3 regions of the Alteromonas sp. ABV2_168 genome follow, and region 3 is predicted to be linked to each of the others. Evidence: predicted binding sites of a transcription regulator. Region 3 holds the regulator's gene; each other region holds the start of a gene.

What was found. The regulator FNR, encoded in region 3, switches genes on or off when oxygen is low (the NO sensors DNR and NnrR bind a similar motif). The targets are predictions, from matches to a motif close to TTGATCTAGATCAA.
Region 1: the regulator FNR is predicted to act here: its motif matches at 2,021-2,034, upstream of ACXAH4_RS15680 (DUF3149 domain-containing protein).
Region 2: the regulator FNR is predicted to act here: its motif matches at 2,386-2,399, upstream of ACXAH4_RS01880 (cytochrome ubiquinol oxidase subunit I).

Annotation. Positions count from the first base shown of each region.
Region 1 is NZ_JBSWYQ010000010.1:190,131-195,463, forward strand. Features, by position in the region: gene aroC (chorismate synthase) at 1-148, opposite strand, end outside; gene prmB (50S ribosomal protein L3 N(5)-glutamine methyltransferase) at 154-1,092, opposite strand; gene smrB (endonuclease SmrB) at 1,217-1,783, shown strand; gene ACXAH4_RS15680 (DUF3149 domain-containing protein) at 1,788-1,931, opposite strand; gene ACXAH4_RS15685 (transglycosylase SLT domain-containing protein) at 2,297-2,890, opposite strand; gene gshA (glutamate--cysteine ligase) at 3,051-4,649, opposite strand; gene ACXAH4_RS15695 (M16 family metallopeptidase) at 4,716-5,333, opposite strand, start outside.
Region 2 is NZ_JBSWYQ010000001.1:412,066-417,398, forward strand. Features, by position in the region: gene ACXAH4_RS01865 (DUF2955 domain-containing protein) at 1-197, shown strand, start outside; gene ACXAH4_RS01870 (TSUP family transporter) at 232-1,005, shown strand; gene ACXAH4_RS01875 (sigma-54 interaction domain-containing protein) at 1,002-2,282, opposite strand; gene ACXAH4_RS01880 (cytochrome ubiquinol oxidase subunit I) at 2,658-4,232, shown strand; gene cydB (cytochrome d ubiquinol oxidase subunit II) at 4,229-5,333, shown strand, end outside.
Region 3 is NZ_JBSWYQ010000014.1:13,051-18,383, forward strand. Features, by position in the region: gene rssA (patatin-like phospholipase RssA) at 1-565, opposite strand, end outside; gene ttcA (tRNA 2-thiocytidine(32) synthetase TtcA) at 569-1,507, opposite strand; gene uspE (universal stress protein UspE) at 1,599-2,519, opposite strand; gene fnr (fumarate/nitrate reduction transcriptional regulator Fnr) at 2,623-3,366, opposite strand; gene ACXAH4_RS18255 (sulfite exporter TauE/SafE family protein) at 3,388-4,056, opposite strand; gene ccoS (cbb3-type cytochrome oxidase assembly protein CcoS) at 4,049-4,240, opposite strand; gene ACXAH4_RS18265 (heavy metal translocating P-type ATPase) at 4,245-5,333, opposite strand, start outside.

The DNA.
Region 1 (5,333 bases), on a different contig from region 3:
GTTTTCTGCGATCTAAATCAATCTGCAGATCGGCTTCTGAGATTTCCAGTCCCGGAGGACAGCCATCAACCACGCCACCTATTGCAATCCCGTGGCTTTCACCGAATGTGGTGACAGTGAATAATTTTCCAAAGCTATTACCAGACATCTGTATTAACTTTCCTTCCCGTTAAGATATGAAACCAAAGACGCACGGGAGACGGCAAAAATACCGTGTCCGCCGTGTTGAAGTGCTACCCATTCCACGTTTAACCCGGCAAGACGTTCAGCCATATGCACCTGACTGTTGCCGACTTCCACCAGCATCCAGCCATTTTCTTTTAAATACACCGGTGCCTGCTTCAGCATCTGCTCAACCAGATCCAGACCATCTTCTCCTGCCGCAAGGGCTAATTCAGGCTCATGCTGATATTCGTCCGGCAAATCATTCATGTCTTCTTCATCGACATAAGGCGGGTTCGACACGATTAAGTCGTACCGCTGCCCTTCCAGACTGGTAAATAAGTCTGAATGAATGGGGAAAACACGGTCGCCCAACTGATGTTCCTGAATATTGAAATCTGCCACTTCCAGGGCGTCGTGGGAAATATCCACAGCATCCACCTGAGCTTCAGGAAATGTATGGGCCAGCGCAATAGCAATACACCCCCCACCTGTACACATGTCCAGAATACTGGCCGGCTCAGATGACAGATAAGCGGAAAAGCGGTCTTTGATCAATTCGGCAAACGGTGAACGGGGGATCAACACTCTTTCGTCAACGTAAAAAGGCATGTCGCAGAACCATGCCTCACCGGTAATATACGGCAACGGCATGCGTGTTTGTACCCGCTTTAAGACTAAATCTGCAACTTTCTCTTTTTCTGAAGTGGTAAGACGGGCTGAAAATAAGCCGTCACCGGTTTGCGATGTAATATCCTGTGGCAAATGCAGAGCATGCATTACCAGGCAAACAGCTTCATCCCAGCTGTTATCAGTGCCATGCCCGTAGTACAGGTGTGCATCGTTAAAACGGCTCACAGACCATCTCACCATGTCCAGCATGGTGTGCAGTTCACGGATGGCTTCGTCTAAATAAATCTTATCGGTCATGGAGTGTGGTACATCGCCAGAAATAAAGCTGGTATCATACCGAAACTCGCAATGACACCCAACACAAATTGCGCGATAACAGACGTGCAGATGAACACAGGTTAAAACAGACAGGAGAAAATGGTTGGCTGATCAGTGGAAACCGGAAGACGACGACAATGACATGTCATTATTCCGGGAAGCGGTAAGTGGTATAAAGCCGCTGTCACAGGACAAAATTGTGCATAAACGCCGTCATGTGCCGGCGAAGCGCCTGCATTCCGCCACCCGCCCGGACAGCCGTCAGCAAAAGCTGCTGGATGCCAGTTTTGCCTTTTCAGATGTCTATCAGGCCAGCCTGCCCCATCAGGGCCCCATGCGGTATTGCCGCGAAAATGAACCGACACACAGTTTGAAGCGATTACGGCGGGGGGATTTCTATCCTGAGCTGGTACTGGATTTACACGGTCTGAACCGCGAAAACGTGAAGCTGGAATTATCCGCACTCATTTACACCGCGCGCAAGGAGCTTATTGACTGTGTTGCCATTGTGCATGGCATCGGTTCCGGCGTACTAAAAAACGCCTTGCCTCACTACCTGGTTCAACACCCCCATGTCAAAGCGTTTCACCAGGCTCCCCTGGAGTATGGCGGGCAAGGCGCGTTACTGGTGCTTATCGAAACCGTTGATCCGGGCCTCAGTAAACAATAACAAACTATTTATCCGGTCCCGCGCTGTTGTGCATAAACAGCCACGTGTAATAACACATCATCAAAACAACGATAAAAATACCCAGAAGTGAACCCCATACTACAGGGTCTTTAAGCATGGTTAGCCACATCAGATTACTCCCTAACATTGATAACTTTTTACAGTGCTAGTGTGCATGGCTGCGACAGGTAAATCTGTGATCTGAATCAATGGGAACAGTCGATGCAAATAAGACCCGTGATGCAGATCAAAAAGGTTTTTTTAAAAAAATAGGAATTAATTCACAAAACGATATTGCAAATCATTATCATTTACACTATATTGATCCTGCCTGTTCGACGTTGGGTGATTAACGGTCTTGGCTTAGCGTCGATTGTAGGCAGGTGTGTGGTGCGCCTGCCTACTTCTTTTCTCTCCCGGTAACCTTCGTATTGAGTCCTTCGTATTGAAAAAACTGCCGCGTCCGGTACTTTCACACCAAGAATGCCAGCCCCTTACGCAGTCACATCATCATTATGTGAACAGTTTCCAAAACCAGCTTTTCTGCAAGTCTTCTTCGCAGGTTTTTAACTGGGTAGCATAACGCAATGAGCGTGCTTTAACCGTTCCGGCCACCTTTTTCAGCCAGGGCTTACTGTTGTAGGTACGGCGTTTATACCCGCCCCACCCTTCATGGTAATTCAGGTACTGGGCATAGCCGTCCCACTTTGATACACCATTAATTTTATATGATTTGGAAATAAACCAGCCCATGAAATCCATGGCGTCATCAAAATCATCCCGGTCCGCCCAGCTGTTGCCGGTTTCGTTGACATAGTCAGACCAGGTAACCGTTTTAGCCTGAGAATATCCGTAAGCGGAACTGACCCGCCCCCATGGAATAAGACCAAAAAATACATAATCTTTTGGTGGCAGTGCATCATGCCGGAATGAGCTTTCCTGATACATGATTGCCATAGGAACATGGATTGGCACGCCCCATTTATCGCGGGCATCAGCGGCCGCATCATACCAGTCTTCTTTTTCGTAAAAGATTTCGCAAATGTTACTGGTGTCCTGAGGAGGCGACGTGGCACAACCGGTGATACCACTTAAAAGCAGTACAATTCCGGCACCTGCAAAAAATCGTTGTGAATTGTTGAACTTTCTCACTGCCCGCTGTCTTAATAAGTGTTCTGGTAATAAATGTGTGTGTTTCCCTGGAACATTCTTATGCCTGGCCCCCTTGCCAGGCATTTTTTTATCCCCGGCAAGGTCAATTCAGGCTTCAGCTGTCCCGTGTAGCCATCGGTTCTGCGAAATAACCGGCAATAAAATCTGCAAAAGGTACTTCATCCGTCGCCTCAACAGCGTGCTGCGCAGCCAGTGAATCAGCGGCCATTTTTTCAAATGCTTTCAAATCATAGTGCAGATATTCATAGCCTTTAAAGGCTTCCGCGTACTGCTTAGCCAGATTAAGCCCCAGTACGCCGTTATCCATATCATTTTCAAGCAACGTTGCCAGAATTTTACCGGATGGCGTTTCATCAGCATTAAGTACTTTTTGCCACTCAGCTTTGACAGCATCGCTGTAAGCCGATGTTCCGTTGGCGTTATCAAGCACTTTTGCCGTTTGCTCAAATACAGCAAACAGCCCTTCACACCATTCGCGGAAGGCAACACTGCCGTCTTTGTTTTCCAGCATCAGGTCAGGATTACGTCCTTCCAGAACCACTTTATCCATATTCTCCCTGCAAACGGTGAGCTCCTCTGCCGTCATTTCAGGGCTGTCTGTCAGCAGGCAAGAAAGCATGAAGACATCGAGGAAATCCATCTGGCCTTTGTCAATGCCCACAGGCGAGAAAGGATTCACATCCAGTACCCGCACTTCCACATAGTTAACACCGCGGCGCACAAGGGCATCGGTAGGTTTTTCCATGGAACGCGTGGGCTGCTTGGGACGAATGGGAGAATACAGTTCATTTTCAATCTGCAGAATATTCTTAGATAACTGCTGAAAATGCCCGCCCTCACCGGCGGCAAACTGGCCGAACCGTGAAGACGGCGTGTACATGGCACTACGAAGCTTTTCCACATAGGTATCGATGTGGTTATAGCAAATTTGTAAAGCTGACTGCTCTGAGTTGGTGTAACCCAGATCGCTCATACGCAAAGAGGTCGCATAAGGTAGATAAACCGTACCTTTACCCACTTTTTCAAAATTCAGCGTCGTCGGCTTCCCTTTCAGGAAGGACTGACACAGCGCCGGCGATGCCCCGTACAGATACGGCAATAACCAGCAGAAACGACGGTAATTACGGATCAGCGAGAAATAATCAGCAGAAACCTGATCCTGAGAGTATTCTACACCGTTGAGTTCTGCCCACGCCTGCCAGAATGTATCCGGCAATGAAAAGTTAAAATGCACACCGGAAATCGCCTGCATCATACTGCCATAGCGATTTTTAAGTCCCATACGGTACACGCGCTTCATTTGTGCAACGTTAGATTCACCGTAATAAGCCAGCTGAATTTTATTTTCATCATCAATGAAACACGGCATGCTCATGGGCCACAACATTTCGCCGTTCATATTTTCGCTGGCGAATTTGTGTATATCCCTTAGCTGGGTTTCTGTTACCTGACTGTCTGCCACCGGCGGTGTAATAAATTCCAGCAAGGCTTCAGAAAAGTCGGTAGTGATACACTCGTGGGTCAGTGCCGAACCCAGAGCCTGAGGATGGGCTGTTTCCGCCAGCCGGCCATTGGACTGTATACGGAGGCCTTCACGTTCGACGCCATGTTTAATGTCTTTTAGTGCACTTGAAAACGCAGTCGCGTTCATCGCCGCAAGGCGACGGGAGAAAGTTGGCTCTGATGAGGTCAATGTATTCATCCATAGAGGAGGGTCAGCACCACGATGTGGGGCGTAACCCTCAAATTTCAATAAAAATTAATTCAGTGACAGCGGGACAACGGGCAAATCCAGTGTAGCAAGCTGTGTCGCCAGTGCCTCAGCATCTCCTACCACAATAATTTGCATCTCATCCAAATTCAATTCCCGCTGTGCCACAGCATTCAACCTGTCTGTTGTCATATTCCTGATAAGGCTGGTCTGGGTTTCACGGTAATCATCTGCCAGATCGTAGGCCAGCAGTTGACGCAGAAATGCTACTTTGCTGTTCGGCGTTTCGTATTCCAGCGCATCACTGAGCGTAAAGGCGTTCTGCATGAAGCGGAGTTCTTCTTCCGTCATGCCCTGCTCTCTGTACAGCTTAATTTCTTTCATCATTTCTTTGATGGAGTCAGCGGTATTCGCCGCCGTCACATTTGCATGGGCTTCAAACCAGCCTAAGGTTTTACCGCCAATGAAAGACGTGGACGCGCCGTAGGTGTATCCCTTATCTTCCCGCAAATTAAGGTTAATACGGCTGTTAAATGCTCCGCCCAGCGGGAAATTCATCAATCGTGCTAAAAAGTAATCGCCGGTTGCATCGAAGGTCAGGGCCCGTTTCACCAGATATACCACCGACTGTACGGCCTGAGGATTATCTACAACGAAGATCTGTGT
Region 2 (5,333 bases), on a different contig from region 3:
CCGGTTCAGGTATGGGCTTTGGTGCCTTAACCACCATTGGCATTTTGTTCGGGCAGTATCTTCAGCCCAATTCAGACATGCTGTACAGCAGTATGTACCGCTTTTCCTCTGTCGTTATCGCACTGTCACTTCTTATGAGCCTGGCGTGGCTGCTGGATGGTTTTTTAAATCGATTCGCGATTACGCGAAATGTATGATGCAGTGATAATTTATTGAAGGAAAACAGTAATCTTGGAAGTAGCAAGCTTTACAGATTTATTTACCGGAGGCGGGGCAGTATCCGCTGCTGTGGCGCTGGGACTGATTATTCTTGCAGGCCTTACGTCAATGATAACTGCCTCATTCGGTGTCGGTGGCGGTGTTATGTTGCTGGCGACCATGGCAACGGTTGTGCCAGTCGCCGCGTTGATCCCTGTGCACGGACTTGTTCAGTTAGGTTCTAACGGGAGCCGTTCGTGGCTGACCCGTTCACACATCGACTGGGCCATGGTGAAGTGGTTCAGCGGTGGTGCGCTGGCCGGGGCTGTTGCTGCGTCTTTCATTGTGGTGCAACTGCCGCTAATCACCATTCAGTTTACTGTAGCGGGTTTTATCTTATTTTTAGTGTGGGGACCCAAACCGGCGAAAAGGGAGCTGAGCAAAACCGGCCGTTGCATTGCCGGTGCGCTGACGACGGTTGCGACTATGTTTGTGGGCGCGACAGGGCCGCTGGTCGCCGGGTTTGTGCACTGGAATACCGATAATAAGATGACCCTCACCAGTACGTTCGCTACCTGCATGACATTTCAGCATCTGCTTAAAGCCTTTGTTTTCAGCTTTGCCGGATTTGCTTTTTTTCAGTGGTTGCCACTGGTAGTTGCTATGGTAGTCAGCGGCTTTACCGGCACCTGGCTGGGGTTGAAAGTGCTGAAAAAAGTGTCTGATGCGCGCTTTGCACTGCTGTTTAAAGTTATCGTTACCATACTGGCTCTGCGCCTTATCTGGCAGGCAGTGATGTCGCTCTAACGCCTGCTGAGCGTCAGGCCGTATCGCCGGAGTTTTCTGTAAAGTGTTCTGGTGCTTATGCCAAGTACGTCTGCCAGCGCTTCCGGCGTACCGTCGAAGGCTGAGATGATTTTAGACAGGTACGCTTCCTCTGCTTCTTCCAGTGTTTTTAATCTGAGCGGGCCGGACTCCTGTTCGCTTTCCGGTACTGTCAGATGTGAAGGCAAGTCCGCCGGAGTGATGTGTTCATCTACCGATAACAGAGCGGCTTGTTCGGTGACGTTGCGCAATTCTCTGATATTGCCGGGAAATGCATAACGGCTGAGTACGGACAGGGCATCTTTGTTAAAGGTCATCTTCGTGTGCCCGGCTTGCGCCAGGAATTGCCCGCATAGCGCAGGAATGTCTTCCCTGCGCTGGCGTAGAGAAGGCAGGGCGATGGGAAAGCCGGCAATCCGGTAATAGAGATCTTGTCTGAATTCGCCTTTCTCAACCAGCTGTTTAAGGTTTTTGTGTGTAGCGCAGACCAGCCTGAAATCAGAGTGCTTCAGCTTCAGGCTGCCGACAGGACGGTAAGTTCCTGACTCCAGCAATCGCAGCAGCTTGACCTGCATACTCATGGGCACATCGCCAATTTCGTCAAAAAACACCGTGCCGCCACTGGCCACGTCAATGAGTCCTTTTTTCGACGATGATGCGCCGGTAAATGCCCCTTTCTCGTGGCCGAACAGCTCTGATTCAAATAATGACTCAGTCAGTCCGGTGCATTCAATGACTACAAACGGTTTGTCCTTCCGCGGGCTGCTTTCGTGAATAGCGTGAGCGACAAGTTCTTTTCCGGTGCCTGTTTCTCCCTGCAACAACACGGCAATGTCTGCCGGTGCTGCGCGGCTGATTTGATGCAGCATATTCCTGAAAGACGGTGCACTGCCAATGAGTTTCGCATTACCGGCACGGGGAGAAGCAAAGGTGATCTGCTCCAGCACCTCCAGGTAGCCAAGTACCATGCCATCTTCGTCCTCCACCGGCTTCATTGTGATCTGGCAATGAGAATCGCCTGTGCGGGTTTTGTGATTGTGTACCACTGAGCTTGGTCTTTGTGTACTTTTGCATTCAGCAAGGGGGCAGTCTTCTCCGGCTTGATCACAGGGAACAGCATTGTTGTGAGACACGCTGAAGCAGGTACTTTTACCGGTGATGATGTGCTCTTCATAAGTGTCGCGGTAGAGCTGGTTAACCGCATGCACCACATAATCCGGCGTGATAAAAATCGCCGGCTTATCAATCGCATTGATCATCGACTGAATAATAGAAATGTTCACGTTTATGCCCCCTCAGTGAGTTATGACAATTATGTCACAAGATTTGTCAAAAATGACTTTGTTTTTCCGGTGAGAAAGCTTGCGTTGGATCAAATAGCGGCCTGTTCGAAGGGTGTAAGGTAGCGGCTATGAAATTTGCGATGTATCCGAAGTCGTCCGGTGGCTCAAACATCCCTGTTGTGTTCGTTATTCACGCTTTCTGCGCACAATAATTGCGGTTTTTGATTTATCTCACGCTTCTGTGATTGCCAACGTTACTCTGTGGCACGACTTCTGCTCTGCCAGTGATATTAAATTCGGCTACATCGTCGACATTTCGCCAAATTACTAATTAATCGGGAGATGTTCCTAATGAGCGATACATTACTGGAGTTATCGCGCTGGCAGTTTGCATTGACTGCTATGTTCCACTTTATCTTTGTACCCCTTACCTTAGGTATGACTTTCCTGCTTGCCATCATGGAATCGGTTTACGTGATGACCGGCAAGGAAATCTACAAACAGATGACCAAATTCTGGGGTAAGTTGTTCGGGATAAACTTTGCGATTGGTGTGGCTACCGGCCTCACCATGGAGTTCCAGTTCGGTATGAACTGGTCTTATTATTCACATTACGTGGGTGACATTTTTGGCGCGCCGCTGGCTATTGAAGGCCTGATGGCGTTTTTCCTTGAATCAACTTTCGTCGGACTGTTCTTCTTTGGCTGGGACCGCATGTCAAAAGTGAAGCACCTTATGGCTACCTGGCTGGTGGCTATCGGTTCTAACTTTTCGGCGCTTTGGATCCTTATCGCCAACGGCTGGATGCAAAACCCTGTGGGCGCTGACTTCAATGTTGAATCTATGCGGATGGAAATGACCAGCTTCGCTGACGTTATTTTTAATCCGGTGGCACAAGTGAAGTTTGTACACACTGTTTCTGCAGGCTATACAACAGGCGCAATGTTCGTGCTGGCTATCTCCAGTTATTACTTACTGAAACACAAGCATGTTGCGTTTGCCCGCCGCTCTTTTGCCATCGCTGCAAGCTTTGGTCTGGCGTCTGTGTTGTCAGTGATTATTCTGGGCGATGAAAGTGGATACGAAATCGGTGACGTGCAGAAAGTGAAACTTGCCGCCGTTGAAGCGGAGTACGAAACCCATCCTGCGCCTGCGCCATTCACCATCTTTGGTATTCCCAATGACGAAGAAGAGCGTATGGACTACGCCATTCAAATCCCTTACGCCATGGGCATCATCGCCACCCGAAGCTTTGATGAAGAAGTTACCGGCATTAAAGATTTGAAAGAGCAGCACCGTGTTCGCATTTTGTCCGGTGTGCAGGCATACAAGCACATGGATGCAGTGCGTGACGGTTCAGCTACGCCGGCTGAGCAGGCCCTGTTTGACGCAAATAAAGAAAACCTCGGTTATGCCATGCTGCTGCAACCCTTTACGCAGGATATTACGCGGCCTACACCTGAAGCGCTTGAGCGTGCCGTGGATTACAGTATTCCGCCTGTTGCACCGCTGTTTTATTCCTTCCGCTTAATGGTACTGGCAGGCTTTTTAATGCTGGCTCTGTTCGCGGCAGCGTTCTGGTACAGCACTAAACACCGCATTACTCAGCCCCGCTGGTTACTGAAATCAGCCCTCTACGGTTTACCTCTGCCCTGGATTGCCTGTGAAGCAGGCTGGTTCGTCGCCGAGTTTGGTCGTCAGCCATGGTCTATTGCAGAAGTACTGCCGGTCCACGTGTCTGTTTCCAATCTGAGTGTGGGCGATGTGGTATTCACCATGGTGGGCTACACCTTGTTCTACACCGTGATGTTCATTATCAGCTTCTACCTGATGAAGAAATTCGCCAAAAAAGGACCGGTTCCTCCCGGCGATGAACAGGATGAAGCAAGCGTAATTGGTTTAACTGAAAAAGGAGCAAACGCATGATCGATTATGAAGTGTTGCGGGTGATCTGGTGGGTCCTTGTCGGCGTGTTACTGATTGGCTTTGCCATTACCGACGGCTTTGATTTAGGTGTAGGTTCGCTGCTGACGATTATCGGGCGTACCGACGAAGAGCGCCGGGTGATGATTAATACCATCGGCCCGCACTGGGACGGCAACCAGGTGTGGTTCATTACGGCCGGCGGCGCTATTTTTGCTGCCTGGCCAATGATTTATGCCACTGCGTTCTCCGGCTTTTACATCGCGTTATTTCTTACGCTTGCTGCGTTATGGATGCGCCCCATCGGCTTCGATTACCGTAGTAAACTGCCCGGAGCAAAGTGGCGTCAGCGTTGGGACTGGGCGTTGTTTGCCGGCGGATTTGTTCCGGCACTTATCTTTGGTGTTGCGTTCGGAAACCTGTTACAGGGCGTACCCTATGAATTTGATAACACGTTGAAATCCACCTATACCGGCTCTTTCTTCGGGTTATTGAATCCCTTTGCCATCCTGACCGGTCTGGTATCCGTTGCATTACTGCTTAATCACGGTGCCACCTGGTTGCAAATGAAAACAGACGGTTTTGTTGAAGTGCGTGCCCGTGCCACCTCAGTGATCCTGTCTTTGGTGACTGTGGCGTTATTTATTCTGGCCGGCGTGGTTGTAGCCTTCGGCATAGATGGTTATGTGATGAGCTCTGTAGCAGACACTTATGCCGTCTCAAATCCGTTGCACAAAACCGTTGTCACTGAAACCGGCGCGTGGATGAACAACTATGGTACTTACCCCTGGATGATGATTGCACCGGCACTGGGTATTGCAGGTGGCCTGGCGTGCGCGGCCTTTTCAAAAGCAGGCCGTGCGGGATGGGCATTTGTGTCCAGTTCTGCCATGATAGCCGGCGTTATTTTAACGGCGGGGTTCTCAATGTTCCCGTTCCTGATGCCAAGCAGCACAATGCCGGATGCAAGTCTGACAATGTGGGATGCTACATCCAGTGAAATGACATTACGTGTGATGTTCTTCGTAGCCTGTGTATTTGTACCCATTGTACTGTCTTACACCATCTACGGGTTCTACGTGATGCGTGGAAGAGTTAAACAAT
Region 3 (5,333 bases):
GTCTTTCCAGGCGCTGAGGCTTGAAATCAGCGTTGAGATTCACCGCAATCACAAAATCTGCGCCCAGTTGACGGCAAAGGTTTACAGGTACAGGATTGACGACAGCACCATCCACCAGCCACCGGCCATTATATTCAACCGGACTGAACAGGGCAGGAATTGCGCAGGATGCCTGAATACAATTATCAACGGGCCCCTGGTTGAACATGACTTCGCGGCCGGAGTATAAATCCGTGGCAACCACAGCAAAGGGTTTATTCATCTCTTCAAAAGACGGGGCGCAAAATTCTTCCGCCAGTTTGGTAAACACTTTTTGTCCGCTGGCAATGCCACCTTTGCGGATGCCAACACCCATTAAAGACAGGATTTGCCATTCTGTTAACGAGCAAGCCCACTCTTTGAGGGGCTCAAGCTTACCACTTGCATAGGCTGCACCCACATAAGCACCTATCGAGCAACCCGCAACCACATCTATCTTAACGCCCAGCCGTTCAAGTGCTTCAATGATGCCAATATGTGTCCAGCCCCTTGCAGCGCCGGCACCGAGTGCGAGTCCGATTTTCATGGTTTATTCCGTCAGATTAACAATTTGAACAGGGGATTGTGCATCATCACTGACCGCACTGGTAAAATCCGGCTTGTCGAAGGCTGTATCACCGTCTTCTACCGGTGCGCCTGTGGCCTTGATCCCTTTAAAATCATACAAATTGCCATCAGCGAGGTGTGATGGGGCAACGTTCTGAATTGCACGGAACATAGACTCAATGCGACCCGGAAAACGCTTATTCCAGTCCTGCAGCATCATTTTAATATTCTGTCTTTGCAGATTCTCCTGAGAACCGCAAAGATTACAGGGGATGATCGGGAACTCAGTGGCGTCAGCGTATTTCTGAATGTCTTTCTCACTGCAATAAGCCAGCGGGCGAATAACAATGTGTTCACCATTATCACTTACCAGTTTGGGGGGCATGGCTTTTAGCTTTCCGCCATGGAACATGTTCAGAAACAATGTTTCCAACATATCATCACGATGATGACCGAGGGCTATTTTGGTTGCGCCGAGTTCTTTTGCAGTACGGTACAGGATCCCGCGTCTTAATCTTGAACACAGTGAACAGGTGGTTTTCCCTTCAGGGATTTTATCTTTAACAATGGAATAGGTATCTTCTTCTACAATTTTGTAGTCAATACCCAGAGAATTCAGGTATTCAGGTAACACATGCTCCGGAAAGCCGGGCTGCTTCTGGTCGAGGTTAACCGCGACGATATCGAAATTGACCGGTGCAATTTTGCGTAAAAATAGCAGGATATCCAGCAAGGTATAGCTGTCTTTTCCGCCGGATAAGCACACCATGACCTTGTCGCCGTCTTCAATCATATTGAAGTCTTCGATGGCTTTGCCAACATGTCTGCGAAGTCTTTTCTGCAACTTGTTAAAGTTGTATTTTTGTTTACTTTGCGCACTGTGACTGGCGTTCTCAGATGGCGTAGATGTTACTTGATTCATGGCACTTCAGAATTGGCTGGAAAAATAAAAGTACCATTATACAAAAGCAGACGGAATGCTGCTACACAAGCAGCATTCCGTTATCGCGCATTTACTTAACCGGAGACGTAAACCCGTCAGGTTTAACCGCCAGCACATCGCAATTCAGGTTATCAATAACATGCTCTGCAGTATTGCCCAAAAAGGCGGCTGATATGCCTGTACGTCCCACGGTACCGATGACGACGAGTTCTGCATCCAGCTGTTCAGTCACTTTCGGAATGGCTATATCAGGTAATCCCTCAACAACATGGCAATTTGCTACGCCGATCCCAAATTTAGCGCTGTGGTTTTCCATTTCCTGAACATGATGATTGCGCACAGCGTTATGATACGTCTCAGGATTGAAATCGGGGATCTCAATGGCGATATTCAGTGGGGCAGAAGGATAGGCATTAACCAGATGTACCTGACCGCTCAGTAACTCTGCATAATCCTTTGCGATACCGGTCAACTTGTCATTCAGTTGTGCATGTTCTTTGTCTTCTGTACCCACATTGACTGCCGCAACAATATTACCGTGTTCAGGCCAGGCATGAGCTTTGACAAGTAAAACCGGAGCCGGACATTTTCTTAGTAAGTGCCAGTCTGTTGGTGTAAAGAGCACTGATGCAAAATCATCGTGTTTGCGGGTAGCTTTAACGACCAGGTCAACCTGACGGTTAATGGTGTAGCGGGTAATGGCTTCGTAACGTTTATCACTCCACTCAACAGCAACCTTTACATCATAATCATCGTAGCGGGTCAGATTTTTTTCTGCCCAGGCAATGCGGTCTTTGGTTACCGCATCACGCATGGCTTCACGCTCACTGCGGGTGAGCATTGTTGTCATGTCATAAGAAAAGTCGTATACAACAAGCAGTGCGTGTACTTCTGCACCGGTTTTACGGGCAATTTCGATGGCTCTTGAAAGGGCAGGTTGTTCAGGGTTGTCGGCCTGAACGACGGCGAGAATACGTTTGCAGGTGATCATGGCGTCTCTCCTTATTGATGCAGACAATAAATACTGCCTTCATCTTTAGTATAAGACTTACAGCAGGAGAGACCTTGTTTCAGATCAATATTTCAACGGGATATTAATCCACGCAAAGAGTAGGAATGTCCATAGAGTGCAGCTTTTTATCCATAGCCGCAAAATCCAGAACAGTAATGAGCTTCCCGTCTACTTTGATAATGCCTTCTTTCTGGAAGCGGGTCAGCAAGCGGCTGATCGTTTCTACCGTTAATCCGAGATAATTACCGATTTCGTTGCGGGTCATACTCAGATTGAACTGACGGTGAGAAAAACCCCGTTCTTCGAAGCGACCGGACAGATGGGCGATAAAATAAATCAGACGTTCTTCTGCCGTCCTTTTATTCAGCAGCATCATCATTTCATGATCCTGCTTAATTTCAGCACTCATAAAACGCATGATCTGATGGCGCAATTTCGGGAATTGCTCAGACATTTTTTCAAGGGTGGAATAGGGCAGCTCACACACCATGGCAGTTTCCAGCGCCTGAGTGTAACTCTGGTGAGTGTCGTCACGTAAACCGTCAAAACCGATAATATCGCCCGGGAAGTGGAAACTGATAATTTGCTCTTCACCTTCTTTATCGGTGACAAAAGACTTAAATGAACCTGCCCGCACAGCGTACAGAGAGGTAAATTTATCGCCGGCTTCTACCAGGGTGTCGTGTTTATGCAAAGGCTTTTTGCGTTCAATGATGTCATCCAGTGACTCAATCTCAGTTTTATTGAGGGCCACGGGCAGACACAAATGACTGAAACTGCAATTCTGGCAGTGTATAGAAAAATCCGAACGTTTTTGCATGCTCACTTTCCGCTGTTTGCGATAATTCTAATGTATAGTACTTAAAGCCCGCCACAACAGCAATAATGCGTACAACAGCAAACTCAAAGCAATGATTTGACGAACTACGGGTTGTCTGAAACCTGAGGAAAGCCAGTCTGCACCAGCCCGGACAGCCAGCAACGCCGGTAGCGTTCCTAAACCAAAACCGGCCATGATTACAGCACCGGATATTGCCGTCCCTGAAGCCAGTGCCCATGTCAGGGTGGAATAAACCAGTCCACAGGGCAACCATCCCCAAATCATACCATAGGGAAAGGCGCTAGTAGGAGACCTGAAAGGTAAAAACCGTTTCGACAACGGCTGAATTCTTTGCCAGAGTTTACTGCCGAGGGCTTCAACAGCGGTCAGGCCACGCCACCAGTTACCCAGATAGCAGGCCATGGCAATCAGCATAATGCCACTGATGACGGCGAGTACGGGGCCGGTCACGGGTACAGCTTCTTTCGCTATCTGCCCGATGCCGCCGGTCACAGCGCCGGCAAGTATGTAACTGAATATACGACCAAAGTTGTAGCTAAGCGCATAGGGTAAAGGCGATGAGCCTGCCGGCGTGGCGGCAGACAGTGCCAGCGATACGCCGCCGCACATTCCCACACAATGAACGCCTCCGCCCAGCCCGACCAGCAAGGCAGAAAAAAACGACAGATCACTCATTGAGTTTTTTTCGTTCTTCGGCCAGTTTTTTTTCTTCAGGAGATAAATCATCATCGAAAAGAATACTGTAGCCCTGGCGATCCAGGTCTTCAAACTGGTTAGATTTTACTGCCCAAAAAAATACGCCGATGGCAATGGCCACAATGATCACAGCAAGGGGAATAAGGACGTAAATTATACTCATAGCGTTACTTTAACAGTCTCGTCGAATTTGTTACTACCAGAATACTACTCAGACTCATACCAATCACCGCCATCCACGGCGTCAGGATGCCGGACACTGCAAACGGCAGGATAACCAGATTGTAGCCTACGGCCCATCCCATATTCTGCCTGACTGTCGCTTTTACTCTTCTGGCCATCAGAGTAAGGTGTCCGAGTACAGCCAGCTTATCATTTAATAAAATCACATCCGCGGCACTTTTTGCGATATCCGTGGCATTACCCACTGCAATGCCAACATCAGCCGCTGCCATCACCGGCGCGTCGTTAATACCATCCCCCAGCATCATGACATGACGGCCCTGCCGCTGAAGGGCTGTCACGGCATTTAATTTATCTTCAGGGCTGTTCCCGCCTGTGGCTTTGTCTACAGGTAAATTCGCTGCAATGTCGTCAACATTTTGCTGAATATCGCCACTCAGAATTATCCGCTCCAGTTGCGCCAATTTGCTCAGGCTGTCTGCGGCATCCGCTTTAATTTTATCTGCTACACGAAAGGCGGCAACGGGCACACCGTTTTCGGTAAGAAACACGTTAGCGGGAAAGGGCGACAGGCCGGCATCAACACCGGTGAAAGAAGCCGAACCGGCTTTATAACTGCGGCCATTGCATTGCGCGCTGATGCCCATTCCGGCCACAACGTCAACTTGGCTCAGAATTAATCCCTGATTGTTATCAGAAACAAAGGCAGCGGCAACCGGATGTTCTGAACGGGACTCTATTGCTCCCATCAAAGCACGGATTTCATTTTCCCGTGCCGGTTCAGCAAACCAGCTGTTTATCTGAGCAAACTTTCCTTCGGTCAGCGTTCCGGTTTTATCCAGCACCAGGGTATCTACGTGGTTGATTTGCTCCAGTGCATCGGCTCTTTTCAATAAAATGCCATGCCGGTTAAGGTTTGCCATTGCGCAGGTGAGGGCAGATGGCGTAGCCAGCCCCAGCGCACAGGGGCAGGTTGCTACCAGTACCGCGATGCTGATCCAAAAGGCATTATCATTACCCTGCCAGTGCCAGTAAGCCCATGAAGATGCAGCCGTAATCAGTACTACGGCGAC